DNA from 3 places in the Cellulosimicrobium sp. NPDC057127 genome. Region 3 is predicted to be linked to each of the others. Evidence: predicted binding sites of a transcription regulator. Region 3 holds the regulator's gene; each other region holds the start of a gene.
What was found. The regulator Rex, encoded in region 3, represses fermentation and respiration genes when NADH is low (regulators of the CRP and FNR family bind a similar motif). The targets are predictions, from matches to a motif close to CTTGTGAANNNNTTCACAAG.

Region 1 (10,463 bases), on a different contig from region 3:
GAGGCGCCGCAGCACGACGCCACGGCGGTGGTCGATGCGGATCGCGCTCCCGCACGCGTCGTGCTCGGCGACGGACGGCGTCGACACCAGGTCGAACGGCCGCGACCGGAACCGGTACGCCGCGCCGGTGAGCGCGCCCACCGGGCAGATCTGCACCGTGTTGCCCGAGAAGTAGGACGCGAACGGCTGCCCGGACTCGTCCTCGAGCGCGAGCCCCACGGGCCGGTCGCCGGGCACCTCGCCCGCCGGGGGCGCGAAGTCCAGCACGGACTCGTCGAACCGGCCGATCTGCTGGGCAGCGCCGCGCTTCTGCAGGTCGATGAACGCGTCGCCCGCGATCTCCTTCGAGAACCGCGTGCACCGCTGGCACAGCACGCAGCGCTCGCGGTCGAGCAGGATCGTCGTCGACACCGCGATCGGCTTGGGGAACGTGCGCTTGACGTCCACGAAGCGGCTCGTCGCGCGCCCGTTGCTCATCGCCTGGTTCTGCAGCGGGCACTCGCCGCCCTTGTCGCACACCGGGCAGTCGAGCGGGTGGTTGATGAGCAGCATCTCCATGATGCCGTGCTGCGCCTTGTCGGCCACGGGGCTCGTGCGCTGCGTCTTCACCACCATGCCGGGTGTGGCCTCGAGCGTGCACGACGCCTGCGGCTTCGGCATGGGCCGCAGGTTGCCCTCGCGGTCCGGCGTCGCGACCTCGACGAGGCACTGGCGGCAGGCGCCGGCGGGCGCCAGCAGCGGGTGGTCGCAGAACCGCGGGATCTGGATGCCCAGCTGCTCGGCGGCACGGATGACGAGCGTGCCCTTCGGCACGGCCATCTCGATGTCGTCGATCGTGAAGGACACCTGGTCCGGCGGCGGGGCGGGCGGGGGCGGGGCCGAGGACGCCGCGGGCGTCCCGGCGGCACCGGCCGGCGTGGTCGTCGTCATCAGTGGACTCCTGCCGTGAGGGCGGGGGCGGTGCGCCGCGGGGTGTGCTCGAACAGCGCGGACGCGGCCGGGTCGAACGGGCACGCCCCGCCGGTGATGTGCGCCTCGTACTCGTCGCGGAAGAGCTGGATGCTGCTCGTCACGGGCGACGTCGCGCCGTCGCCGAGCGCGCAGAACGCGCGGCCGAGGATGTTGTCGCACGTGTCGAGGAGCAGGTCGAGGTCGCCCTGCGTCCCCTGGCCCGCCTCGATGCGGTGCAGCACCTGCTTCATCCAGTACGTGCCCTCCCGGCAGGGCGTGCACTTGCCGCACGACTCGTGCGCGTAGAAGTCGGTCCAGCGGCTCACGGCGCGCACGACGCAGACCGTCTCGTCGAAGATCTGCAGCGCGCGCGTGCCGAGCATCGAGCCCGCCTTCGCGACGGACTCGTAGTCGAGCGGGGTGTCGAGGTGCTCGGCGGTGAACAGCGGCGTCGACGACCCGCCGGGCGTCCAGAACTTGAGCGCCTTCCCGCCGCGCACGCCTCCGGCCATGTCGAGCAGCTCGCGCAGCGTCGTGCCGAGCGGCGCCTCGTACTGCCCGGGACGCTCGACGTGACCGGACAGCGAGAACAGCCCGAACCCGGCCGAGCGCTCCGTGCCCATCGACGTGAACCAGTCGGCGCCGTGGGCGACGATCGACGGCACGCTCGCGATCGACTCCACGTTGTTGACCACCGTGGGCCGCGCGTACAGGCCCGCGACCGCGGGGAACGGCGGCTTGAGCCGCGGCTGCCCGCGCAGGCCCTCGAGCGAGTCGAGCAGCGCGGTCTCCTCGCCGCAGATGTACGCGCCGGCGCCGGCGTGCACCGTGACGTCGAGGTCGAAGCCCGACCCGAGGACGTCCGTGCCGAGGAACCCGGCCTCGTACGCCTCCTCCACCGCGCGCAGCAGGCGTCGGTACACGTGCAGCACCTCACCGCGCACGTAGACGAACGCGTGCCGGCACCCGATCGCGTACGACGTGATCGCCACGCCCTCCACGAGCGCCTGCGGGCTCGCCATCATCAGCGGGATGTCCTTGCACGTGCCGGGCTCCGACTCGTCCGCGTTGACGACGAGGTAGCGCGGACCGCCGTCGGGCGGCGGCAGGAAGCCCCACTTCATGCCCGTCGGGAACCCCGCTCCCCCGCGTCCGCGCAGCCCGGACGCCTTGACCGTCTCGACGATCGCCCCCGGCTCCTGCGACAGCGCGGACCGCAGGCCCGCGTAGCCGCCGCTGTCGAGGTAGGACTGCAGGGTCCACGACCGGTCCGCGTCCCACGTCTGGGACAGGACCGGGGTCAGCGGCGCGACCTTCGTCTCCGGCTGCTCGCTCATGCGTCCTCCTTGGTGCCCGACGCCGGACGCTCGTCCGGGCTCGACGCGTCGCCCTCGCGCTCCGGCGTCCCGGGCTTGCCGCCCTGCGCCGTGTCCTCCGGCGTCACCGGCTCGCGCTCCGCGCTCGACTGCTCCTCGCCGGCGTCCGGCTCGCCTCCGGCGGGGGCGGCGGCGACGGGCTCGGCCGCGCTGGAGCCGGGGGCGGTCCAGCCGTGCTCGCGCGCGAGTCGCAGGCCGGCGAGCGTGGCCTCGCCCGCGCCGACGCCCTCGTCGGCGCGGCCGTCGGGGAAGCCCGCGAGGACGCGGCTCATCTGCTTGAAGCTGCAGACGCTCGCGGCGCCGCGCGTCGGGGCCACCTGCTCGCCCGCGCGCAGGCGGTCGACGACGTCCGTCGCCGACTGCGGCGTCTGGTTGTCGAAGAACTCCCAGTTGACCATCATCACGGGCGCGTAGTCGCACGCCGCGTTGCACTCGATGCGCTCGAGCGTGACGGCGCCGTCGTCGGTGGTCTCGTCGTGGCCGACGCCGAGGTGGTCGGCGAGCTCGTCGAAGATCGCGTCGCCGCCCATGACGGCGCACAGCGTGTTCGTGCACACGCCCACGGTGTAGGTGCCGTTGGGGTGGCGCTTGTACTGCGTGTAGAACGTCGCGACCGCCGAGACCTCGGCGGCCGTGAGGTCGAGCTGCTCGGCGCAGAACAGGATGCCGTCGCGCGAGACGTAGCCGTCCTGCGACTGGACGAGGTGCAGCATCGGCAGCAGGGCCGAGCGCTGCTGCGGGTAGCGCGCGACGATCTGCGCGGCGTCGGCCGCGAGCCGTGCGTACGTCTCGGGCTCGTAGCCCGGGCGCCGGCGGGGCCCGCCCGCCGGTGCGCCGTCCGTGACCGGTCCGGTGTCGGTCGTCATCGGTCCACCCCTCCCAGCACCGGGTCCAGGGACGCGACGGCGACGACGACGTCGGCCACCTGGCCGCCCTCGCACATCGCGGCCACGGCCTGGAGGTTGTTGAACGACGGGTCGCGGAAGTGCGCGCGGTAGGGGCGCGTGCCGCCGTCGGACACCAGGTGCGCGCCGAGCTCGCCGCGCGGGTGCTCGACCGTCTGCCACGCCTGCCCGACCGGCACCCGGAAGCCCTCCGTGACCAGCTTGAAGTGGTGGATCAGGGCCTCCATCGAGGTGCCCATGATCTCCTTGATGTGCTCGAGCGAGTTGCCCTGGCCGTCGCTCGCGACGGCGAGCTGCGCCGGCCACGCGATCTTGCGGTCACCCACCATGACCGGCTGCCCGGCCGTCGCCTCGAGGCGCTCGAGGCACTGCTCGACGATGCGCAGCGACTGGTAGCACTCCTCGATGCGCAGCACTACGCGGTCGTAGCAGTCCGCGCCGTCCGACGTGGGGACGTCGAAGTCGTACGTCTCGTAGCCGCAGTACGGGTCGGCCTTGCGCACGTCGTACGGCAGGCCGGTCGAGCGGAGCACGGGGCCGGTGATGCCGAGCGCCATGCAGCCCGCGAGGTTGAGGTGCCCGACGCCGACGAGCCGGCCCTTGAAGATCGGGTTGGCGAGCATGAGGTCGCCGAGCTGCCCGAGGTACCGGCGGATCAGCGGCTCGGCGCTGCGCACCTGCTCCACGAGACCCGGCGGCACGTCCTGCGCGACACCGCCCGGCCGCACGAACGCGTGGTTCATGCGCAGCCCGGTGACCGCCTCGAAGACCCGCAGGATCTCCTCGCGCGCCGTGAAGGCGATCGTCATGACCGTCGTCGCGCCCATCTCGTTGCCCCCGGTGCCGAGGCACACGAGGTGGGAGGCGATGCGGTTGAGCTCCATGAGCAGGACGCGGATCACGCTCGCCCGCTCGGGCACGTCGTCGGTGATGCCGAGGAGCTTCTCCACCGCGAGGCAGTACGCCGTCTCCTGGAAGAACGGCGCGAGGTAGTCCATGCGGGTGCAGAACGTGACGCCCTGCGTCCACGTCCGGTACTCCATGTTCTTCTCGATGCCGGTGTGCAGGTAGCCGATGCCGCACCGCGCCTCGGTGACCGTCTCGCCGTCGATCTCGAGCATGAGGCGCAGCACGCCGTGCGTGGACGGGTGCTGCGGGCCCATGTTGACGACGATGCGCTCCTCGCCGAGCGCCGCGGCCGCGACCGCGCTCTCGGCGATCTCCGCCCAGTCGCCCCCGGACGCCTCGAAGCTCGGGACGCCCGGGTCGAAGTCGCCGACCGGCGGCTTCGTGGCGCGAGGTGCCGCGTGCGGCGTCCCGGTGGTGTGCGTGCTCACGAGTACGACCTCCTCGTGTCCGGCGGGGGTACGGTGGCGCCCTTGTACTCGACGGGGATCCCGCCCAGCGGGTAGTCCTTGCGCTGCGGGTGGCCGGGCCAGTCGTCCGGCATCTCGATGCGCGCGAGCGCCGGGTGGCCGTCGAAGACGATCCCGAAGAAGTCCCACGTCTCGCGCTCGTGCCAGTCGTTCGTCGGGTACACCGACGTCGTCGACGGGACGTGCGGGTCGGCGTCCGGCACGGCGACCTCGAGCCGCAGGCGCCGCCCGTGCGTCACCGACGTCAGGTGGTAGACCGCGTGCAGCTCGCGCCCGACGTCGTGCGGGAAGTGCACGCCGCTCACGCCGAGGCTGAGCTCGAACCGCAGGTCCTGGTCGTCGCGGAGCGCGCGGCACACCGGGACGAGGTGGTCGCGCCGCACGTGGAGCGTGAGCTCGGCGTGCGCACCGGGCGGGTCGACGCTCACGTACTCGATCGCGTCGCTCGCGGACGTGCCCGCCTCGGCGAGGACCACGCCGAGGGTGTCCACGACGTCGTCGAACCAGCCGCCGTACGGCCTGCTCGCGGCGCCCGGCATGGCCACGGGCTGCACGAGGCCGCCGTACCCGGACGTGTCGCCCGAGCCCTGCGCGCCGAACATGCCCTCCCGGACCTCGACCACCTCAAGAGTGGCGGGGGCGTGCGAGCCCGTCACGAGGTCGGCCGAACGCGGTCCCTGCACCTCCTCCGGCTGGGGTGCCGGCTTCGGGCCGCCCGCGCCGGGGCCCGCCCCCGTCCCCTCCGTCATCGCAGCAGGCCCTTCATCCGGAAGGTGGGCGTCGCCTCGAGCGCCGCGGCCTCCGCGGCGCGGGCCGCCTCCTTGCGGTTGACGCCGAGCGGCTCCTCGCGGATCTGCTCGTGCAGCGCCAGGATCGCGTTGATGAGCATCTCGGGGCGCGGCGGGCACCCGGGCAGGTAGATGTCGACCGGGACGACGTGGTCGACGCCCTGGACGATCGCGTAGTTGTTGAACATCCCGCCGCTGGACGCGCACACGCCCATCGACAGCACCCACTTGGGCTCGCTCATCTGGTCGTAGACCTGGCGCACCACCGGTGCCATCTTCTGGCTCACGCGCCCCGCGACGATCATGAGGTCCGCCTGGCGCGGCGAGGCGCGGAACACCTCCATGCCGAAGCGCGACAGGTCGAACCGCGACGCACCCGCGGCCATCATCTCGATCGCGCAGCACGCCAGGCCGAACGTCACGGGCCACAGCGACGCCTTGCGGAAGTAGCCCGCGAGGTCCTCGACGGTCCCGAGCACGAAGCCCGAGGGAGCTTCCTCGATCCCCATGGTTGTCCTCCTGGTCCTGCTAGCTGGTCGGCCGGTGCCGCGGACGGGTGCTGGTCAGTCCCACTCCAGGCCTCCGCGGCGCCACTCGTAGACGAACGGGACGGTGATCAGCGCGAGGAACGCGAGCATCGCGACGAGGCCGAACGTCGCGAGCGTCGCGAAGTCCACCGCCCACGGGTAGAGGAAGACCACCTCGATGTCGAAGACGATGAACGTCATCGCGACGAGGTAGTACTTGATCGGGAAGCGCCCGCCGCCCACGGCGTGGGGCGTGGGCTCGATGCCGCACTCGTACGCGTCGAGCTTCGCCCGGTTGTAGCGCTTCGGGCCGATCACGGCGCTGGCGACCACGCCGCCGAGCGCGAGCACGGCGGCCACGCCCATGAGGACGAGAAGCGGGACGTACGGGTTGGTCATCGCGTACTCCTCGAGTGGGGGCTCGGGATCCCCGGACGACGTCGTCCGGGGTCACGGGGGGTGCTGATGGGGGGCGTCGTTGCCGTCTCACCTGCGGACCCGGTCACGGGCTCATGACGACGGCACCACCTTCGTCAGGCCCGCGATGACGCGGTCCACCCAGTCGCCGCCACGGGGCTCGTAGCAGTCGGACAGCAGCTTGAGGACGAACCGCATGACGACCGGCCGGGGCAGGCCGTACCGCGTGCAGATCCGCATGATCTCGGGGTGCTCGATGAGTCGGACGAAGTAGCGGCCGAGCGTGTAGTACCCGCCGAGCTCGCGGTGCATCGTCCGTGCGTACGTCTGCAGGGCGCGCTCGCGGGCGGCGTCGGTGCCGCGCGCGAGGGCCTGCGCGACCACGTCGGCCGCCGTCCGGCCCGCCTGCATCGCGTAGGCGATGCCCTCGCCGTTGAACGGGCTCACCATGCCGCCCGAGTCGCCGACGAGCAGGACGCCCTTCGTGTACAGCGGCGTGCGGTTGAAGCCCATCGGCAGGGCGGCGCCGCGCACCGGCGCGAGGCGGTTCTCCTCCGCGAGCTCCCACTCCGGCGGGGCGTTGCGCAGCCACCGCTCGAAGACGTCCTTGTGGTCGACGCCCGACGCCGACTGCCGCGCGGGCGTCGAGCTCACCGAGCCCAGGCCGACGTTCGCCGTGCCGTCGCCGAGCGCGAAGATCCACCCGTAGCCGGGCAGCAGGTCGGAGCGTCCCGGCTCTCCGTCCCAGAGCTCGAGGTGCGACTCCATCCACGCGTCGTCGTGGCGCGGGGTGCGGAAGTAGGACCGCACCGCGACGCCCATCGGCCGGTCCTCGCGCTTGGCGAGGCCGAGCGCGAGCGCGAACCGCGACGAGACGCCGTCGGCCGCGACGACGACCGGCGCGCGGTAGGTGACGTCGTCGCCCGCACGGCGTCCGCGGTCGTCGACGGGACGGGCCGTGACGCCCACGACGCGACCCGTGCGGTCGTCGAGCACCGGGCCCGTGACGGAGGTGCGCTCGAGGAGCTTGGCCCCGGTGCGCCGCGCGTGCTCGGCCAGCGTGCGGTCGAACGAGTGGCGGGCGCGCGCCATGCCGTAGCTCGGGTAGGACGCGAGGTCCGGCCACGCGAGCTCCCAGGAGCGGCCGCCGGCGACGACCCGCAGGCCGTTGTTGCGGATCCACCCGTCGTCCTCGCGCGCGGGCACGCCCATCCGCACGAGCTCGGCGACGGCGCGCGGGGTCAGCCCGTCGCCGCAGATCTTGTCGCGCGGGAACGCCGACTTCTCCAGCAGCAGGACCTCGAGGCCCGCGGCGGCGCAGTAGTGGGCAGCGGCCGACCCCGCGGGGCCCGCGCCCACGACGATGACGTCGGCGTCATCGCGGTTGCCGCGCACGTCCTCACCTCGCCGCCCGGTCGTCGGAACACTCTCGGAGCCCACGCACTCACCGTCCCCCCACGTCGGGGCACGGCGCACCCACCGCCCTTGTGAAGTCGATCACAATGGACACCGTCACTCTAGTCACACGCGGCGCACGATGTGTAGCAAGGCGAACCTTCCTTGGCCGAGTCGTGACCAAGGTCCCCGACGCACCGGGGCCCGACCTGCGCGCGGGCGGGCCCGTCCGCCGCTCAGGCGGCGGGGCGCGTCGCCCGGTGCAGCGCGACGATGCCGCCGGACAGGTTGCGGTACCCGACGTGCGACCAGCCCGCGCGCAGCAGCAGCCGGCCGAGACCCTCCTGGTCGGGCCACGCGGCGATCGACTCGGCGAGGTACTCGTACGACCCGCCCTCGCGCGTGACCGCCGACGCGATGCGCGGCAGGGCCTTCACCAGGTACTCCTGGTACAGCGTGCGGAACGGCTTCCACGTGGGCGTGGAGAACTCGCAGATCACCACGCGGCCGCCGGGCCGCACGACGCGCAGCATCTCGCGCAGGCCGCCCTCGGTGTCGACGACGTTGCGCAGCCCGAACGAGATCGTCACCGCGTCGAACGTCGCGTCGGCGAACGGCAGGCGCGTCGCGTCGCCCGCGACGAACGGGAGGTCCGGGCGGCGTTCCTTGCCCACCTGGAGCATGCCGATCGAGAAGTCGCACGGGACGACGCGCACGCCGTCGTCCGCGAACGGCTCCGACGACGTCCCGGTGCCCGCCGCGAGGTCGAGGACCTTCTCCCCCGGCATCGCCCCGACGGCCCGCACGGTCGCGCGGCGCCACGCCCGGTCCTGGCCCAGCGACAGGATGTCGTTCGTCAAGTCGTACCGGCGGGCGATCCCGTCGAACATCGACGCGACCTCGGTGGGCTTCTTGTCCAGGTTGGCGCGGGGCATGGCGACCATGCTTCCACGAGCCGCCCGCGGCACGGCTCCCGCGCGCTTACGCTGGGGGGCGATGACAGCAGAACCGTCGGTCCCCGCCACCGAGCCCCACCCCCTGGTGGTGCGGACCACGCCGATCGACGACCTCCCGGGCGGCCTCACCGCGCTCGTCGACGTCCTGCCCGACGCACGGCCCCTCACCTGGGTGCGGCGCGGCGACGGGATCGTCGGCTGGGGCGAGGCGCTGCGCCTCGAGACGTGGGGGCCGGGCAGGTTCGCCGACGCCGAGGCCGCGTGGCAGGAGACGCTCGCGCGCGCCGTCGTCCGCGACGAGGTCGGGGTGCCCGGCACCGGGCCGGTCGCGTTCGGCTCGTTCGCGTTCGACGACTCCGCCCCCGGGGACGACGCGCACGAGCCGGTGCGGGCGGGCGGCGTCCTCGTCGTCCCGCGCGTCGTCGTCGGCCGCCGGGACGGGCGCACCTGGCTCACGACGGTCGACACCGCCGGCTCGCTGTCCTCCGCCCCCGCCGCGGCGCTCGCGCGCGCGTCCCGCACGCCGGTCCCCCCGCCCGGCGAGGTGACGTGGTGCGACGGCGCGCTGCGCGCGGACGACTGGGCCGACGTCGTGGCCGAGGGCGTCGAGCGCATCCGCGCCGGGGCACTGGAGAAGGTCGTGCTCGCGCGCGACGTCGTCGCCCACACGAGCGAGCCCGTGGACCCGCGCTGGCTCCTCGCCCGCCTCGCCGCCGCGTACGAGGCGTGCTGGACGTTCTCGGTCGACGGCATGGTCGGCGCGACGCCCGAGCTGCTCGTGCGCAGCGAGAAGGGCCTCGTCACGTCCCGCGTCCTCGCCGGCACCATCCGGCGCGCCGGGCTGTCCGACGACGACGCGCTCCTGCGCGCCGCCCAGCTCGCCCGGTCGTCGAAGGACCTCGAGGAGCACGAGTACGCGGTCGCGTCGGTCGCGCACGCCCTCGCGCCGTTCTGCTCGTCGATGAACGTGCCCGACGCGCCGTTCGTGCTCCACCTGCCCAACGTCATGCACCTCGCCTCGGACGTCACGGGCGTCCTCGCGCGCGGTGCCGCGTCCCCCGCCGAGCCTGCGCGCCGCGGTGCGGCACGGCCCACGAGCCTCGCGCTCGCCGCCGCGCTGCACCCCTCCGCCGCGGTGTGCGGCACGCCGACGGGCGTCGCGCGCGAGCTCATCCGCGAGATCGAGGGCATGGACCGCGGCCGCTACGCCGGCCCGGTCGGGTGGCTCGGCGCCGACGGCGACGGCGAGTGGGGCATCGCGCTGCGCTCCGCCGAGCTCTCCCCGACCGACCCGCGCACGGTCCGGCTGTTCGCCGGCTGCGGCATCGTCGCCGCGTCCGACCCGGCGTCCGAGCTCGCCGAGTCCGAGGCCAAGCTCGAGCCCCTGCGGTACGCGCTCGGCAGCTGAGAGACCAGGCCCCGCACGTCCCCGGCCCGAGCACGACCGGCACGCGCACGGCCGCTGCGGGCACGACGAACGGCCGGCACGGAGGTGTGCTCCGTGCCGGCCGTGGTGGTGGTCGCCCGGGGGACGTCGGGCGACCACCGGTCCGGCGCGCAGGGGGGGACGCGCCGGAAGCTGCGTCAGCCGCGGCCGCCGAAGAACCAGTCGAAGGGGTTCGGGACGTTGCCCGGGTCCGTGGGGTCGGTGCCCTGGCCGCTCTCGCCCTGCTCGTCCTGGCCCTGACCGTCCTGGCCCTGACCGCCCTGGCCCTGCTGCTGGCCCTGCTCGGCGAGCTCGTCGTCCGCCGGGCGCGTCGCGAGGGTCACCT
Region 2 (10,463 bases), on a different contig from region 3:
CGGCCGCGCCGTGCCCGACGCCCCGGGCTCGGCGGCCGTCCGCTGCTCCGTCGCGCCCTCCCCGACGGTCGACCCGCGTCCGGACGACCAGGGCGCCCCCACGCCGAGCACGGTCGTCGTCGCGCCCGCGAGGGCGAGCACGACGGCCACGACGAACAGCACGAGGACGAGGGAGCTGAGGGACGTGCGGGATCGTGACGTGCTCTCGGTCATGTCCCGAGCCTGCGGCGCGCACGTGCCGCGGCGCCTCGGCCCCAGGGCTCCTCCCGCCCCTGTCCCTCGGGCGGTCGCGCCTCCGCCCTGGGGCGGAGGTGCGTGCACACCGGGTCCTCCCCCGGTGCGTCGTCGGCGCCGCGCCCGGTCGCTACCGTGATCACGTGCCGTCCCGCCACCCGCTGCCCGCCCCGGCCCAGGACCTCGTGCTCGCCGCCGTGGCGGGCGCCGCGTGGTTCACCGTGGTGACGGTGCTGGAGCGCGGGGGCTCGTGGCACCCGCGGAGCGTCGACGCCTACGTCGTGGCCGGCGTCTGGACCGTCGCGGCGCTCGCGCTGCGCCGTACCGCGCCCGGCCCGCTCCTGTGGGCGACCGCCGCGCTCTACCCGCTCACCCACCCGGTGGTCCTGCAGTCGCCGTTCGAGCTGGCGCCACTCGTGGTCGCCGGGTTCGCGGCCACGCGCGCCGGCGCGGTCCCGTGGCCGCTCGCCGGCCTCGCCGGCGGCCTCTCCGCCTGTTCGCTGCTCGTCGCGGGGCGCCCGACGCTCACGCCCTGGCCCGACCTGACCGCCACGGCCTGGATGTCGCTCGCGCGCTCGCCGTCCGACGTCGCGCTCACGCTCGCCCTGGTGACGGGCGCGGTCGCGGCGGGCGTGTTCTTCCGCCGTCTCGACCTGACGTCCCAGCGCCTGCGCGAGCGCAACGCGGAGCTCCGCGAGCTCCAGACCGAGCTGGCGGAGCAGGCCGTCGTCGCCGAGCGCACGCGCATCGCGCGCGAGCTGCACGACGTCGTCGCGCACCACGTCGCCGCGATCGTCGTCCGCGCGCAGGCCGCCGACCGGGTGGCCGCGAACCGCCCGGACGCACCGCGCGAGGCGGTGCGGTGGATCGGCGACGAGGGCAAGCGCGCGCTGACGTCGATGCGGTCGGTCGTGCACGTCCTGCAGGACGCCGGGGACGCGGGCGGCGTGCTCGCCCCGACCCCCGGGTCCGACGACGCCCCGGAGCAGCTGCGCGCGGCGGCGCGGCGCCTCGAGGACGCCGGCCGCGACGTCGCCCTCACCCTGCCGAACCCGTGGCCGGCGACGAGCGCAGGGTGCGGGCTCGCCGTCGTGCGCATCACCCAGGAGGCCCTGACGAACGTGCTCCTGCACTCCCTCGCGCCCGCCGTCTCCGTGACGGTCACCGTCACGAGCACCCACGTGGGGGTGCGCGTGCACGACCCCGGGCCGCCGCTGCCGGACGACCCGTCCGTCGGACGCGCGGGGTTCGGCCTGTCCAACATGCGCGAACGCGCCCTCGCCGTCGGCGGCCGCCTCACGGCGGGCCCCGACGAGCACGGTGGCTGGCTCGTCGACGCGTTCCTGCCGCGAGGCACCCGGTGAGCGGGCCGGAGCCGGACGGTCCCGAGCCCGGACCGGTCCGCGTCGTCGTCGCCGACGACCAGGCGACGATCCGCCTCGGGCTGCGGATGATCCTCGACGACGAGCCCGACGTGACGGTCGTGGGTGAGGCGGGCGACGGCGCGACGGCGGTCGCGATGGCCGCGGCGCTGCGGCCCGACGTCGTCCTCATGGACGTGCGGATGCCGCGCCTGGACGGGATCGGCGCGACGGCCCGGATCGCGGAGGACCCCGACCTCGCCGGCGTGCGGGTCCTCGTGCTCACCACGTTCGACGACGACGAGTACGTCTACGGCGCGCTGCGCGCGGGCGCGGCGGGCTTCCTGCTCAAGGACGCCGACCCGCAGACCCTCGTCGACGCCGTCCACCGCGTGCGCGCCGGCGACTCGCTGCTGGACCCGGCCGTCACCGGCCGCATCATCGCGACGTACGTCGAGCTCGCGCGCCCCGGCGCGTCCGGTGCGGGCGCCTCTCCGCTCCCCGCCGACGGTCTGGGGGCCGCGACGCCGCGCGAGCGCGAGGTGCTCCTCGCGGTGGCCCGCGGGCTGTCGAACCGCGAGATCGGCGCCGAGCTGCACCTCACCGAGGCGACCGTGAAGAGCCACGTGCGCTCGCTGCTGACCAAGGTGGGGCTCGCGAACCGGGTCCAGCTCGTCGTCCTCGCGTACGAGGCGGGGCTCGTGCGGCCGGGCCGCGACGCCTGAGCGTCGCGACCCGGCGGGACGAGGGTCTGCCCGTCAGGCTCAGCCGGCGACCACCGCGGCCTCCTCCGCGGCGGCGTCCGCGGCGCGCTCGGCCGCGAGGCGTGCCGCCCGGGCCTCCTCGCGGCTCGTGCCGCGGTACGCCGCCACGAGGATGTCGCGCATGTCCTCCAGCACCGGCAGGCGCGGGTTGGCGGGCGCGCACTGGTCCTCGAAGGACCGCATCGCCAGCTCGTCGAGGCGGTTCATGAACGCCGCCTCGTCGACGCCCTGGGCGGCGAACGTCGCCTCGATGCCCACCTTCGCGCGCAGCTCCTCGACCGCGCGGGCGTACGACTCGACGCCCTCCTCCGGCGTGGCGGCCGGCAGGCCCAGGTGCTGCGCGATCTGCTGGAAGCGCTCGGGTGCGACGTAACGCTCGTACTTGGGCCAGCTCGTCAGCTTGGTCGGCACCTGGCCGTTGTACCGGATCACGTGCGGCAGCAGCACCGCGTTGGTGCGCCCGTGCACGAGGTGGAACGTCGAGCCGACGGTGTGCGCCATGGCGTGGACGATGCCGAGCATCGCCGAGCCGAACGCCATGCCGGCGATCGTCGCCGCGTTGTGCATGCGCTCGCGCGCCTTGGGCGCCGACGCCCCGCGCGTCACCGACTCCTCGATGCTCTCGAAGACCATCTTGATGGCCTGCAGGCACAGGCCGTCGGTGAAGTCGTTCGCGTAGACCGACACGAACGCCTCGGTCGCGTGGGTCAGGGCGTCGAACCCGGAGTCCGCGGCGAGCTTCGCCGGCATGGTCTCGGTGAGCACCGGGTCGACGATCGCGACCGTCGGGGTGAGCGCGTAGTCCGCCAACGGGTACTTGTACCCCGTCTCCTCGTCGGTGATGACCGCGAACGGCGTCACCTCCGCGCCGGTGCCCGACGACGTCGGGATGCACACGAGCTTCGCCCGGCCACCGAGCTCGGGGAACTTGTACGCGCGCTTGCGCACGTCGAAGAACTTCTCGCGCATGTCGGAGAACTCGATCTCCGGGTGCTCGTAGCGCAGCCACATGACCTTCGCGGCGTCCATCGGCGAGCCGCCGCCGACCGCGACGATCGTGTCGGGCTCGAAGTCGCGCATGGACTCCGCGCCGCGGTTCACGGTGCCGACGCTCGGCTCCGGCTCGACCGAGTCGATGATCTGGACCGCGACCTTCTCCTCGCGGCGGCCGAGGACGTCGAGCACGCGGTCGACGACGCCGATGCGGTTCATGACCTTGTCCGTGACGATCGTGACGCGGTGCACGTCGCGCATCTGCGCGAGGTACTGCAGGGAGTTCGGCTCGAAGTACGTCTTCGCGGGGACCTTGAACCACTGCATGTTGTTGTTGCGCCGCCCGATCCGCTTGATGTTGACGAGGTTGACCGCCGAGACGTTGTTCGACACCGAGTTCGCGCCGTAGCTGCCGCAGCCGAGCGTGAGCGACGGGACGAGCGCGTTGTAGATGTCGCCGATGCCGCCGAGCGACGTCGGGCTGTTCCACAGCACGCGCACCGCCTTGACGCGCGAGCCGAACCGCTCGACGAGCGCCTCGTCGGCCGTGTGGATCGCGGCCGAGTGGCCCAGGCCGTCGAGCTCGACCATGCGCTCGGCGAGCGAGATCCCGTGCTCGGTGTCGCGGGCCCGCAGGACCGCGAGGACGGGCGTGAGCTTCTCGCGGCTCAGCGGCTCGTCGGGACCGACGTCGTCGATCTCGGCGAGGATGATCGAGGTGTCGTCGGGGACCTCGAACCCCGCCTCGCGCGCGATCCACGACGGCGGCTTGCCGACGACCCCCGGGTTGAGCTTCGCACCCGCGCAGCTCGTCCCGCTCGCCTCGACGCCGAAGACGAGGCGCTCGAGCATGGCCTTCTCGGCGGGCGTCGCGCGGTAGGCGTGCAGGCGGGCGAGCTCGCGCATCGCCTCGTCGTAGATCGCGTCGTCGAGGATGATCGCCTGCTCCGAGGCGCACACCATGCCGTTGTCGAACGCCTTCGACATGACGACGTCGTTGATCGCCCGCCCGAGGTCGGCGCTGCGCTCGACGTACGCCGGGACGTTGCCCGCCCCGACGCCGAGCGCGGGCTTGCCGGCCGAGTAGGCGGCGCGGACCATCGCGTTGCCGCCGGTCGCGAGGATGAGCGAGACGCCCGGGTGGTGCATGAGCGCGTTGGTCGCCTCGATCGACGGGTGCTCGACCCACTGGACGCAGTCGTCAGGGGCGCCCGCGGCCACGGCCGCGTCGCGCACGATCCGGGCGGCCTCGGCCGAGGAGCGCTGCGCGCTCGGGTGGAACGCGAACACGACGGGGTTGCGCGTCTTGAGGGCGATGAGCGACTTGAAGATCGTGGTCGACGTCGGGTTCGTCACCGGCGTCACGGCGCACACGACGCCGACGGGCTCGGCGATCTCGACGACGCCGGCGAGCTCGTCACGACCGACGACGCCCACCGTCCGCAGACCGGCCATCGAGTTGGGCACGTGCTCGCACGCGAAGATGTTCTTCGTCGCCTTGTCCTCGAACACCCCGCGCCCCGTCTCGGCGACGGCCATCTGCGCGAGGTGGCCGTGGCGGCCGAGGGCCGCGACGGAGGCCTTGAGGACGATCCTGTCGACGTCCTCCTGCGTGAGGGTCATGTACCGGTCGAGGGCCTTGCGAGCACGCTCGACGAGGACGTCGATCTCCGTCGTGCGCGGCTCGTCGGTACCGGTGGTCTCGGGCCTCGCGGTCGTGCCCCTGGCGCTCATGGCGTCCCCTTCGTCCCGGCCGTGCCGGGGTTCGGGCCGTGGGTGCTCCGGGGCCGGATGCCCCGGCTCCTTCGGCGGTGTCTACTTGTGAATACTTTCACAAACCATCGGCGAGGAGCCAGGTCCTGGTGCCGTCCGGCCCGGATCAGGGTCTTTGGTCCCGGGGACGCCCCCTGCCACCGGCCCGGCCGCCGCGCGACCCGTAGGGTGGGACCCCATGACGACCGAGCACGTGACGGACGCCCTGACGCCCGCGACCAGCGACACCGACCCCTACCTGTGGCTCGAGGAGGTCGAGGGCGACGAGGCTCTCGCGTGGGTCCGTGCCCGCAACGCCGAGGTCGCCGCGACGCTCGAGACGCACGACGGGTTCGCCGCCACCGAGGCGGCCGTGCGCGAGGTCCTCGACTCCGACGCGAAGATCCCCGAGGTGTCCCGGATCGGCGACCACCTCTACAACTTCTGGCGCGACGCCCGGCACGAGCGCGGCCTGTGGCGGCGCACGACGCTCGAGTCGTACCGCACCGCCGAGCCCGCGTGGGAGACCGTTCTCGACCTCGACGCCCTCGGCGCTGCCGAGGGGCAGAGCTGGGTCTGGCACGGCGCGCGCGTGCTGCGCCCCACGCCCGAGGAGCTCGCGGCCGGCGAGCCGTGGCGCCGTGCGCTGGTCGAGCTGTCCCCCGGCGGCTCGGACGCCGACGTCACGCGCGAGTTCGACCTCGTGGAGAAGCGGTTCGTGGACCCTGCCGACGGCGGCTTCCACCGCGACGAGGCCAAGGGGTCGCTCGGGTGGGTCGACGCCGACACGGTCTACGTCTTCACCGACTTCGGGCCGGGCACGCTCACGCCGTCGGGCTACCCGCGCGTCGTCAAGCGGTGGAGGCGCGGCACGCCCCTCGCCGACGCCGTCACGGTCTTCGAGGGCACCGACGCGGACATGTACATCTCCGCCTGGCGCACCCACACTCCCGGCTTCGAGCGCGACTTCGTGCACCGCTCCAAGGCCTTCTACTCCGACGAGCTCTACCTCGCCGAGAACCCCGGCACGCCCGAGCAGCGGCTGACGAAGATCGACGTGCCCGACTCGGCCGAGGTCGGCGTGCGCCGCGAGTGGATGCTCGTCGAGCTGCGCGAGGACTGGACGGTCGGCGACGCCGCGGGCACCACCTACCGCGCCGGCTCGCTCCTCGCCGCCCGGTTCGACGACTTCCTCGCCGGCGACCGCGGGTTCACCGTGCTGTTCGAGCCCACCCCCCGCACGTCCCTCGCGGGCGCCACGTGGACGCGTCACCACCTCGTGGTCAACGTGCTCGACGACGTCAAGAACCGCCTGCACGTGCTCACCCCGCCGTCCGGCGCGAGCGCGAGCGACGCCCCGTGGGTGCGCGGCGAGATCCCCGGCCTGCCCGAGCTCGGCACGATCGGCGTCAGCGCCGTCGACCCCGTCGAGTCCGACGACCTGTGGCTCGTCACGACCGACTACCTCACGCCCACGACGCTCTCCCTCGTCGAGCTCGGCGCGCAGCCGGGCGAGGCGAGCGCGCCCGAGGCGCTCAAGGCGAACCCCGCGTTCTTCGACGCGTCCGGCATGACGACCGCCCAGCACTTCGCCGTGTCCGACGACGGCACGCGCGTGCCGTACTTCGTCGTCGGACGGTCGGACCTCGTCTCGGGCACCGGCACCGGCACGGCGCCGACGCTCCTGTACGGCTACGGCGGGTTCGAGGTCTCGCTCACGCCCGGCTACTCGGGGGCGCTCGGCCGAGCCTGGCTCTCCCAGGGCGGCGTGTACGTCGTGGCGAACATCCGCGGCGGCGGCGAGTACGGCCCCGCGTGGCACCAGGCCGCGCTCAAGGCCGACCGGCACCGCGCCTACGAGGACTTCGCGGCCGTGGCGCGCGACCTCGTCGCCCGAGGCATCACGACGCACGAGCACCTCGGCATGGAGGGCCGCTCCAACGGCGGCCTGCTCGCCGGCAACATGCTCACGCAGTACCCCGAGCTGTTCGCCGCCGTCATCGTCGGCGTCCCGCTGCTCGACATGAAGCGGTACACCAAGCTCCTCGCGGGCGCCTCGTGGGCCGCGGAGTACGGCGACCCGGACGACCCCGACCAGTGGGAGTTCCTCCGCACGTTCTCGCCGTACCACCTGTTCGACGCCGACCGCGACTACCCGCCGGTGCTGTTCACGACGTCGACGAAGGACGACCGCGTCCACCCGGGCCACGCGCGCAAGCTCGCCGCGCTCATGCTCCAGGCCGGCAAGGACGTCACGTACTACGAGAACATCGAGGGCGGCCACGGCGGCGCGGCCAACAACGCCCAGGCCGCCCACATGGCGGCGGTGCACTGGCGCTTCCTGGCCGAGCGCCTCGCCTGAGCACGGCGACGCCGCCCTGTCGTGGGGACGGGGCGGCGTGCGGGCGCGGGTCGTGGCGGGTCTGGCGGGAGCCCGCGAGGCACGAGCGGGCGGATGGTAGACCCGCGCCCGCACGGCGCCCTGGACCCTCGTGACGACGACGCTCCACCGACGGCCGAGCGCCGCCGCCCCTCAGGAGTGCGGGACCGTCGCGGTGATGAGCGTGCCGTCCTCGCGACGGTTGCCCGAGAGCGCGCGCAGGCTCGGGCGGCCTGGCTTGACGGGGCCCTGGCCGTCGAGCGCGACCCGCGTCACCTCGCCGGGCACGACCTTCACCTGCTCCCCGCGCACACCGACCTGCGTGCCCTCGCCGGTCTCCGCCTCGATCTCGAAGGCGTCGGGCAGCACGGTGACGCGCAGCCGCGTGCCCTTCCACGTGACCCGGTACGTCAGCGACTCCCACCCCTGGGGCAGGCGCGGGTCGAACGTCAGCTCGCCGTTGTAGTCGCGCATGCCGCCGAAGCCGCACGCGAGCGCCGACCACGTGCCGCCCGCGGAGGCGACGTGCACGCCGTCGGACGCGTTCGCGTGGAGGTTCGCGAGGTCGACGAAGAGCGAGGAGACGAAGTACTCGAGCGCGAGCTCGTGGTAGCCCACCTCCGCCGCGACGATCGACTGGACGACGCCGGAGAGGGTCGAGTCGCCCGTCGTCAGCGGGTCGTAGTACTCGAAGTCGGCGAGCTTCTCCTCCGGGGTGAAGTAGTTGCCCTGGAGGAAGAGCGCGAGCACGACGTCGGCCTGCTTGAGCACCTGGTAGCGATAGATGACGAGCGGGTGGTAATGCAGCAAGAGCGGACGCTTGTCGGCGGGCGTGTGAGCGAGGTCCCAGAGCTCGCGCTCGAGGAAGTGGGAGTCCTGCGGGTGGATCCCGATGCCCTCGGCGAACGGGATCGACATGTGGTCCGCGGCGCGCTTCCACTCCGTGGGCTCGCACACGCCGAGGCCGAGCCGCTCCACGAGCTCCGCGTAGTCGTCCGGGTAGTCCTCGCGCAGCCGCTCGACGACGAACGCCGCGGCGCGCAGGTTGAACCGCGCCATGACGTTGGTGAAGAGGTTGTCGTTGACGACCGTCGTGTACTCGTCCGGCCCGGTGACGCCGTGGATGTGGAAGTTGTCGTCGCCGTTGGCGCGCCAGAAGCCCAGGTCCTCCCACATGCGGGCGGTCTCGACGAGGATGTCGACGCCCTCGCGGCGCAGGAAGTCGCGGTCGTCCGTGGCGCGCACGTACTGCACGAGCGCGTAGCTCACGTCCGCGTCGATGTGGTACTGCGCGGTGCCGGCGGCGTAGTAGGCGGAGGCCTCCTCGCCGTTGATGGTGCGCCACGGGAACAGCGCGCCCTTCTGCGACAGCTCACGGGCGCGGCGTCGGGCGGCGTCGAGCATCTGGTACCGGAAGCGCAGCGCGTTGCGCGCGTAGCGCGGGCTTGTGTAGGTGAGGAACGGCAGGACGTAGATCTCGGTGTCCCAGAAGTAGTGCCCGCTGTACCCCGATCCGGTGAGGCCCTTCGCCGGCACGCCGCTGCCCTCGGCCCGCGCGGTGGCCTGCGCGAGCTGGAAGAGGTTCCAGCGCACGGCCTGCTGGATCTCCGGCTGGCCTCCGACCTCGACGTCCGAGCGGGCCCAGAAGTCGTCGAGCCAGGCGCGCTGGTCGGCGAGCTGGGCCGCCGTCCCGCCGTCACGGGCGCGGTCGAGGGTGCGGCGGCACCGGTCGACGAGCTCGCGCGAGGGCACGCCGCGCGACGTGTGGTACGCGACCGTCTTGGTGAGACGGATCGGGACGCCCGGCTCCGCGTGGACGCGGAAGACGTGCTTCGCGAGGTCCTCGTCGACCTGGGTGCGCACGTCCCACTCGTTCTCGGTCTCGAGGTGGTCGTCGGCGGCCACGGCGAGGGTCATGCCGGAGTTGTGGCACCGGTACGACAGGACGAGCCGCTCGTCGTCACCCCACTGCGTGCGCGGCTGCAGCACGCGCCCGGCGAACTCGTTCGTCTTGCGCGGGTCGAAGCCCTCGCCCAGCGACGCGGCGCGGACGTGGTACTCGTCCTGGCCGTCCTGGCGGTTGAGGATCTGCGACGAGATGGCGACCGGCGCCGACGCGTCCAGCAGCGTGACCTCGAACGTCATGACGGCGAGGTGGCGCTCGGCGAACGACACCATGCGCTCGGAGCGCACGCGCACGTGCTTGCCCGACGGGGTGCGCCACACGAGGTCACGTCGCAGCACGCCGTCGCGCAGGTCGAGGGCGCGCTCGTACTCCACGAGGTCGGCGACGGGGAGCAGCAGCGGCTCGTCGTCGACGTAGAGCCGGATGACCTTGGCGTCGGGGACGTTGACGATCGTCTGGCCGACGCGTGCGAAGCCGTACGCCTCCTCGGCGTGGCGGATGGGCCACGTCTCGTGGAAGCCGTTGATGAACGTGCCGTGCGTGTGGGACTCGCGCCCCTCCTCGACGTTCCCGCGCATGCCGAGGTAGCCGTTCGCCACGGCGAACAACGTCTCGGTCACCCCCAGGTCCTCCGCGGAGAAGCGCGACTCGACGAGGCGCCACGGGTCCGCGGGGAACCGCGAGCGGTCGACCGTGCCCTTCTCGTCGGCGGTCCTGCCGATCACGCGCCGACCTCCTCGTCACGCCGCTCGCCGTCGAGGACGGTCAGGTCGAGCTCGCCGAGGTCGGGCACCACGACGTCCGCGCCGTGCTCGCGCAGGGCGTCCGCGCCGACGCCGCGGTCGACGCCGATCACGAGCCCGAAGTCGCCGGCCGCGCCGGCCTGCACGCCGGAGAGCGCGTCCTCCACGACCACGGCCTCGGCAGCGGGCACGCCGAGCAGCTCGGCGGCGCGCAGGTACGTGTCCGGGGCCGGCTTGCCGGCGATGTGCTCGCGCGCCGCGACGTTGCCGTCCACGACGACCTCGAACCGGGCGGCGAGACCGGCCGCCTCGAGGACGGTCGGCGTGTTC
Region 3 (7,749 bases):
GGTGGCCCCGGGGACGACGAACCCGAGGGGGGCTCGGGCGACGGCGCCGACGGCGCGGGCGCCGGGGGCGGTACCAGCGCCGGCGACGGTACGGGCGCCGGGACCGAGGCCGTGCGGTCAGGGCGTCCGGGCGGCCTCGCGGCGACCGGCGTCGGGCTCACCGCCGCCGCGGCGCTCGCGGGCGTCGCCGTCGCGGCGGGCGTCGCGCTGCGCCGTCGCGCGGCCCGGCCCGCGTAGCGGCCGGTGCCCCGGCGGTCGGTGCGTGGCGGGCGCCTCAGGGTCGCGCGGCGAACCGCTCGAGCAGGTCGGCGTGGCCCGAGCAGATGATCAGGTCGTTCGCGCTGATCCGCGTCTCCGGCGTCGCGTAGACGAAGTCCTCGCCGGGGCTCTTCACGCCGATGACCGTGACGCCGTAGCGTTCCCGGACCTTGGACTGGGCGAGCGTGAAGCCCTGCACCTCCCGCGGGGGGCGCATCTTGACGATCGTGAAGCCGTTCTCGACCTCGATGTAGTCGAGCAGCTTGCCCGACACGAGGTGCGCGACGCGCGACCCGGCGTCCGACTCGGGGAACACCACGTGGTGCGCGCCGATGCGCTGGAGGATGCGGCCGTGCTCGGCCGAGATGGCCTTCGCCCAGATCTGCGGCGTGCCCATGTCCACGAGGTTGCCCGTGATGAGGACGCTCGCCTCGAGCGACGTGCCGACGCCCACGACCGCGACGGGGAAGTCGCGCGCGCCGAGCTGGTCGAGCGCGACCGGGTTCGACGCGTCCGCCTCGACGAGCGGGAGCTGACCGCTCCACTGGGCGACGAGGTCGGGGTCGCGCTCGACGGCGAGCACGTCCTGACCGAGACGGTCGAGCGTCGCCGCGATCGCGGAGCCGAACCGCCCGAGGCCGATGACGAGCACGCCGCCGTCCTTGTGCTGGGCGCGCGCCTCTCCCCGCCGCGCGCGCTCGGCGCGTCCGCGCTCGGCGATGCGCGTCGCGACGGGGTCGGGCGTCTGCGCACGGTCGGGCAGGTTCTCGATCACGGTGTGCCTTCCTGGGGTGGTCGTGGGGTGTCGCGCTCAGCCGATGATCGGCCGCTCCTCCGGGTACCGCACGATACGGCGCCGGTCGCGCAGCGCGAGCGCCGCCGCGAAGGTCATGGTGCCCGTGCGTCCGATGAACATGAGCGCGACGAGCACGTACTTTCCCGCGTCGGGCAGGTCGGGCGTGATGCCCGTGCTCAGGCCCACGGTCGCGAACGCGGAGATCGTCTCGAAGAGGATGACGTCGAGCGTCTCGCCCGTGATCTCGAGGAGCAGGAGGCTCGAGAGCAGCACCGCGGTGGCGCCGATGAAGGAGACCGCGACCGCGAGCCGCAGGGTGTCGCGCGGGATGCGGCGCCCGTACACCTCCATGTCGCGGTCGCCGCGCGCCTCCGAGACGATCGCGACGAGCATGACCGCGAGCGTCGTGACCTTGATGCCGCCCGCGGTGGAGGCCGAGCCGCCGCCGACGAACATCAGCGCGTCGGTGATGAGCCAGCTGGCCTCGCGCATGCCGCCTGTGTCCACGGTCGAGAACCCGCCCGAGCGGGGCATGACGCCCGCGAACAGGGACGCGAGGATCTTGTCGCCGAACGACAGCGGCCCGAGCGTGCGCTCGTTCGCCCACTCGACCGCCCCGTAGAGCACGGTCCCGATGCCGACGAGGGCGGCGCTCATCGTCAGGGTGATCTTGGTGTGCAGGCTCCACCTCGACGCGCGTCGGCGGCTGCGCAGCACGTTGAGGATGACGGGGAAGCCCAGCGACCCGATGAACACGCCGAGGATGATCGGCAGGCACAGCAGCCAGTCGCCGACGTACGGGGCCAGGCCCTCCGGGGTGGGCACGAAGCCGGCGTTGTTGAACGCCGAGATCCCGTAGAAGATCCCGTGCCACGCGGCCTCGCCGACGGTCTCCTCGAGCACGAGGAACCGCGGGAACAGCATGAGGGCGATGAGCAGCTCGAGCGCGGTCGACGTGAGGATGACGACCCGCACGAGCGAGCCGACCTCGCCGAGCCGCGTCGTCTTGGTCTCCGAGGCCGTGAGCAGCCGCTGCGTGAGGCCGATGCGGCGCGAGACGGCCATGCCGAGGATGGACGCCAGGGTCATGATGCCGAGGCCGCCGACCTTGATGCCGACGAGGATGACGACCTGGCCGTAGACGGACCAGTAGGTCCCGGTCGGCACGACGACGAGACCGGTGACGCACACCGCCGACGTCGCGGTGAACAGCGCGTCGACGAACGGCGCCGAACGGCCCGACGCCGTGGCCCACGGCGCGAGGAGCAGCGCGGTGAACAGGGCGACCACCGCGGCGAAGACGGTGACGGCGAGCCGTGCGGGGGACTGGCGTGCCAGGCGGTCGACGACCTCACGCCCCTGGAACAGCCGGCTGGTCAGGCCAGCGGGCATCGGACCTCCCTCGCGGCGCCGGCCGCCGACGCACGTCGTGCCACGGCGCAACTCTGCCACGGGCCCGGTGACCCGTCACGTCACGGCCGACCGGCGCGGCGGCGCACGGACGGCGTTACCGTGAGCCATGCCCATCTCCGCCCCGACGCCCGCCGAGGGCACGCCTGTCGCCGCACCGCTCGACGGGCCGGCCGCCCGGGCGTGCGTGGTCTGGGGCCAGGACCTCCTCGGCTACGACTTCGGCCCGGGGCACCCCATGGCTCCCGCCCGCCTCGACCTGACGATGCGGCTCGCCCAGGAGCTGGGGCTGCTGGACGGCGCGGACGTCGAGCTGGTCGCGCCGCCGCCCGCGGACGACGCCGTGCTCGCCACGGTGCACGACACCGCCTACCTCGCGGCCGTCCGGGCGGCGTCCGACGACGGGACGCCCGACCCGCGGCGCGGGCTCGGCACGGAGGACGACCCGGTGTTCCCGGGGATGCACGAGGCGGCGGCCCGCGTCGTCGCCGGCTCGTGGGAGGCGGCCGGGGCGATCGCCTCGGGCCGTGTGCGCCATGCGGTGAACCTCGCGGGCGGCATGCACCACGCGAAGGCCGGGGCGGCGTCCGGCTTCTGCGTGTACAACGACGCGGCGGTCGCCGTGCGCCGCCTCCTCGACGAGGGCGTGCGGCGCGTGGCGTACGTCGACGTCGACGCCCACCACGGCGACGGCGTCGAGGAGGTGTTCTGGGACGACCCGCGGGTGCTCACCGTGTCCGTCCACCAGAGCGGCGCGACGCTGTTCCCGGGGACCGGGCACCCGACCGACGTCGGAGGTCCCGGCGCCGAGGGCACCGCGGTCAACGTGGCCCTGCCGCCCCGCACCGACGGTGCACGGTGGCTGCGCGCCGTCGACGCCGTCGTGCCGCCGGTGCTGCGGGCGTTCCGTCCGGAGGTGCTCGTCACGCAGCACGGCTGCGACGCGCACGGCGACGACCCGCTGTCCGACCTCGACGTCTCCGTGGGGGCGCAGCGCACCGCCGCGGCGCGGCTGCACGCGCTCGCGCACGAGCTCACCGGGGGGCGGTGGCTCGCGCTCGGCGGGGGCGGGTACGCGATCGCGCGCGTCGTGCCGCTCGCGTGGTCCGCCGTCGTGGGCGAGGTGGTGCACGCACCCGTGGTCGACGGGCAGCCCGTCCCCGCGGCGTTCCGCGACCTCGTCGCCGAGGTCACGGGCGTGGAGGGACCGGGGACCTTCGGCGCGGGCGTCGAGGCACGTCCCTGGAGCGCGGGCTTCGACCCGGACGACGCCGTGGACCGTGCGATCCTCGCGACGCGACGCGCCGTGTTCGGGCACCTGGGCCTCGACGCGCACTTCGACTGACCGTGACGTGAGGATCGTGTCCGCGGCCTGACTCCGGTTCGGGTGATGCGGCGCGAGCGGGTACGCTAAGGGGCGGATTTCTCTCGTGTTGGTCGGCTCGTGGTGCACGAACCCTGATCAACCGTGGACCACACGGCGGTCGCCCCGTACCGGAACGACCCCGCCGACCAGCACCGACAAGCATTGCGAGGACCACCTATGGGCTCCGTCATCAAGAAGCGCCGCAAGCGCATGGCCAAGAAGAAGCACCGCAAGCTGCTGCGCAAGACGCGTCACCAGCGCCGCAACAAGAAGTGACGTCGCGCGCCACGACGCGCGCGCCGACCGCCGAGCCCGGCACCCCGAACGCGGGGTGACCGGGCTCGCTGCGTCGTGGGGACGCGGTGAGGTAGTCGGATGGTAGGTCGGGCGAACATCCCCCACCCCGCCCCGCGAGAGGTCAGAGCCGCGCGAGCCGCCGGTCGACCGCCCGGCGCACGGACCGCAGGACGAGCGCCCCCGCCCACACGGCCCCGGCCCAGCTCGCGGTCCGCACGCCGCTGCGGGTCACGCGCCGTCGTCGCCCGCGGAACTCGCGGATGGGCCAGCCGACGTCCTGCGCGTGCCGGCGCAGCCGTGCGTCGGGGTTGATGGGGCACGGGTGCCCGACCTCGTGCATCATCGCGACGTCGTTGAGCGAGTCGCCGTACGCGTAGGAGGCCTCGAGGTCGATGCCCTCGCGCTCGGCGAGCGCGCTGACGGCGGCGGCCTTCGCGCGTCCGTGCATGAGGTCGCCGACGAGCCGCCCGGTGTAGAAGCCGTCCTCGTGCTCCGCGACGGTGCCGAGCGCTCCGGTCGCGCCGAGGCGGCGCGCGATGAGCTCGCCGATCTCCACGGGGGTCGCGGAGACGAGCCACACCTGGTGACCGGCGGCGAGGTGCTCGTCGAGCAGGCGGCGGGTGCCGGGGTAGATGCGCAGGGACAGGACGGTGTCGTAGACCTCTTCGCCGATGGAGGTGATCTCGGCGACCGAGCGCCCGGCGATGAGGGCGAGCGCGCGCGAGCGGATGCGGTCGATCTGCCGCCGGCTCTCGCCGAGCAGGAGGTACCGCGCCTGGTGCACGGCGAAGCGCACGATGTCCGTCGTCGAGAAGAACTCGCGCTGGTGCAGGGCTCGCGCGAGGTGGAACGACGACGCGCCGCGGATGATCGTGTTGTCGACGTCGAAGAACGCCGCCGTGCGGAGGGCGGGTGGCTGCCCCGGGGACGTCGGCATGCCGCCACTCTAACGGCGCCCGCGCCGCGCGTCCGGGACTGGGCTCTAGCCTGGGACCGTGAGCGCCGCCGATCCCGCCCCGGTCCCGCCCGTCCTGCTGTACGGGCGTGCCGGGTGCCACCTGTGCGACGACGCGCGCGACGTCGTCGCGCGCGTGTGCGGGGAGGCGGGCGTCGCGTGGGCCGAGGTCGACCTCGACGACGCGGGGACGCCGTCGGGCGTCCGCGAGCAGTTCTCCGAGTACGTCCCGGTCGTCACGGTCGGTGGCGTGCAGCAGGCCTTCTGGCGGGTCGACGAGCGTCGGCTCGCGCGCGCGGTGGCGCGGATTTCGGGCGCGCCGCCGGACCTGGGATGATGTCCACCGGGTACGACGAGCACGGTCGGGCGATCGTCGACGAGGACGGTCCGGAGATGGCGGTGGTGGCGAGTGGCTGAGCAGGTCGTCGGTGAGGTGGTGCTCCCGGGAATCCCGAGCGCGACGGTCGCGCGGCTCCCGTTCTACCTGCGCGCGCTGCGCGACCTCGTCGCGCGCGGGGTCTCGACGACGTCGTCCGCGGAGCTGGCCGAGCTGTCGGGCGTGGGGTCGGCGCAGCTGCGCAAGGACCTGTCGTTCCTCGGCTCGTTCGGCACGCGGGGAGTGGGGTACGACGTCGACTCGCTCGCCGGGTACATCACCGAGGCCCTGGGCCTCGCGGACGAGCACCGCATCGCGATCATCGGCATCGGCAGCCTCGGGCACGCGCTCGCCAACTACTCCGGCTACGAGCAGCGCGGGTTTCACGTCGCGGCGCTGCTGGACGCGTCGCCGGACGTGGTCGGCACCCGGGCGGCGGGCATCGTCGTCGAGCACGTCGACGCCCTCGAGGAGGTGGTCGCGCGCGAGGGCGTGTCGATCGTCGTCCTGGCCACGCCGGCGGCGCACGCGCAGGCGGTCACGGACCGCGTCGTCGCGGCGGGCGTGAAGGAGATCCTCAACTTCGCGCCGTGCGCCCTCCAGGTCCCCGCGGACGTGGACGTGCGCGGGGTGGACGTGGGCAGCGAGCTGCAGATCCTCGCGTTCCACTCGCAGGCGCGCGCGCTCGGGGCCCCGACGCCCTGACCGGACGGCTGGGGCGCCCCCCCAGATGCGTGCCCCCGGGGTGCTCCCACGATGGAGGAGTCGGCTCGAGAAGACGGGCCCTCGCCCACCGACTCCGAAGGGCGCATCATCATGATCGAGACCCACCAGATCGACTCCCTGCTCACGAACGGTGGCACCGTCACCGACACCTCCGGGCAGAAGATCGGCAAGATCGGACAGATCTTCCTCGACGACACCACCGGCAGGCCCGAGTGGGTCACCGTCTCGACCGGGTTGTTCGGCACCGGCGAGTCGTTCGTCCCGCTCGCGGACGCGACGGTGCAGGGTGACGACATCCGCGTGCCGTTCGGCAAGGACAAGGTGAAGGACGCGCCCCGCGTCGACGACTCCGAGGGTCACCTGTCGCCGGACGAGGAGGCCGAGCTCTACCGCTACTACGGCCGGAGCGACTACGGGACGCCCGCGGGCACCGGCGGCACGCCGGGCGCCGGCGACCGGACCGGCCTCGCTGACCGGACCGGCACGACGGGCACCGTCGGGCACGACACGTCGGGGCCGGAGACGGACGACGCGATGACCCGGTCCGAGGAGCGCCTGGACGTCGGGACGGAGCGCGTGCAGGCCGGGAAGGCGCGGCTGCGCAAGTACGTCGTCACGGAGAACGTCACCCGGACCGTCCCGGTCTCCCACGAGGAGGTCCGCGTCGAGCGCGAGCCCATCACGGACGCCAACCGGGGAGCCGCGATGTCCGGCGGCAACCTCACCTCCGAGGAGCACGAGGTGGAGCTGCACGCCGAGCGCCCCGTGGTCGACAAGGAGACCGTCCCCACCGAGCGGGTCCGCCTCGGCACCGAGACCGTGACGGAGGACGAGCAGGTCACGGAGCAGGTCCGCAAGGAGCAGATCGAGACGGACCTGCCGGACGGCCCGGAGAGCGGCCGGCGACGCTGATCCCACGGCACGGAGAGGACCCTACCCATGAGCACCAGCTACGGGAGCACGTCGCCCGGCGACGACCGGGCCGCACCGCGGGACCAGCACGTGCCCGAGCACGCGGCGGAGCCGACGGCCGCGCACGTCGGTCGTGAGCGCGAGAGCGTCGTGGAGCGGGAGAAGGAGGAGTACGGCGGCGTGAAGATCGGCGCGGCGTTCTTCGGATGGCTGGCCGCGACCGGCATGGCCGTGATCCTCACGGCGCTCGCCGCTGCGGCAGGCGCCGTCTTCGGCCTGACCACGGCGGAGAGCGCTGCGGACGCGGCCGACCAGGCGACGCAGAACCCCGAGACCATCGGTATCGTCGGCGGCATCATCCTGCTCGCCGTCCTCTTCGTGGCGTACTACTGCGGTGGGTACGTCGCGGGGCGGATGGCGCGCTTCGACGGCGCGAAGCAGGGCGTCGCGGTGTGGGTGTGGGCCGTGGTCGTCGCGATCGTGCTGGCGCTGCTCGGCCTCGTCGCGGGCAGCCAGTTCAACGTGCTGGCCGAGCTCAACAGCTTCCCCCAGATCCCGGTGAGCACGAGAGACCTCACGACCGGCGGTGTCATCGCTCTCGTGGCGGCGGCCGTCGTGACCCTCGGCGGGGCGGTCCTCGGCGGGCTGGCCGG

Region 1: ACFTZA_RS06330 (geranylgeranyl reductase family protein) is a predicted target of Rex. The motif match lies at 7,825-7,844, and genes of this name have one in related genera.
Region 2: adhE (bifunctional acetaldehyde-CoA/alcohol dehydrogenase) is a predicted target of Rex. The motif match lies at 5,171-5,190, and genes of this name have one in related genera.

Annotation. Positions count from the first base shown of each region.
Region 1 is NZ_JBHUUP010000005.1:18,640-29,102, reverse strand. It holds gene ACFTZA_RS06365 (NADH-quinone oxidoreductase subunit G) at 1-930, opposite strand, end outside; gene nuoF (NADH-quinone oxidoreductase subunit NuoF) at 930-2,288, opposite strand; gene nuoE (NADH-quinone oxidoreductase subunit NuoE) at 2,285-3,193, opposite strand; gene ACFTZA_RS06350 (NADH-quinone oxidoreductase subunit D) at 3,190-4,569, opposite strand; gene ACFTZA_RS06345 (NADH-quinone oxidoreductase subunit C) at 4,566-5,357, opposite strand; gene ACFTZA_RS06340 (NADH-quinone oxidoreductase subunit B family protein) at 5,354-5,905, opposite strand; gene ACFTZA_RS06335 (NADH-quinone oxidoreductase subunit A) at 5,960-6,322, opposite strand; gene ACFTZA_RS06330 (geranylgeranyl reductase family protein) at 6,434-7,735, opposite strand; gene ACFTZA_RS06325 (demethylmenaquinone methyltransferase) at 7,972-8,670, opposite strand; gene ACFTZA_RS06320 (isochorismate synthase MenF) at 8,732-10,099, shown strand; gene ACFTZA_RS06315 (S1C family serine protease) at 10,276-10,463, opposite strand, start outside.
Region 2 is NZ_JBHUUP010000017.1:31,904-42,366, forward strand. It holds gene ACFTZA_RS15165 (M15 family metallopeptidase) at 1-213, opposite strand, end outside; gene ACFTZA_RS15170 (sensor histidine kinase) at 378-1,598, shown strand; gene ACFTZA_RS15175 (response regulator) at 1,595-2,320, shown strand; gene adhE (bifunctional acetaldehyde-CoA/alcohol dehydrogenase) at 2,360-5,086, opposite strand; gene ACFTZA_RS15185 (prolyl oligopeptidase family protein) at 5,304-7,466, shown strand; gene ACFTZA_RS15190 (glycoside hydrolase family 65 protein) at 7,638-10,115, opposite strand; gene ACFTZA_RS15195 (HAD family hydrolase) at 10,112-10,463, opposite strand, start outside.
Region 3 is NZ_JBHUUP010000028.1:645-8,393, forward strand. It holds gene ACFTZA_RS16810 (hypothetical protein) at 1-237, shown strand, start outside; gene ACFTZA_RS16815 (potassium channel family protein) at 275-979, opposite strand; gene ACFTZA_RS16820 (TrkH family potassium uptake protein) at 1,070-2,446, opposite strand; gene ACFTZA_RS16825 (acetoin utilization protein AcuC) at 2,574-3,809, shown strand; gene ACFTZA_RS16830 (30S ribosomal protein bS22) at 4,008-4,106, shown strand; gene ACFTZA_RS16835 (HAD family hydrolase) at 4,249-5,064, opposite strand; gene ACFTZA_RS16840 (glutaredoxin family protein) at 5,123-5,419, shown strand; gene ACFTZA_RS16845 (redox-sensing transcriptional repressor Rex) at 5,492-6,163, shown strand; gene ACFTZA_RS16850 (DUF2382 domain-containing protein) at 6,275-7,096, shown strand; gene ACFTZA_RS16855 (DUF4153 domain-containing protein) at 7,124-7,749, shown strand, end outside.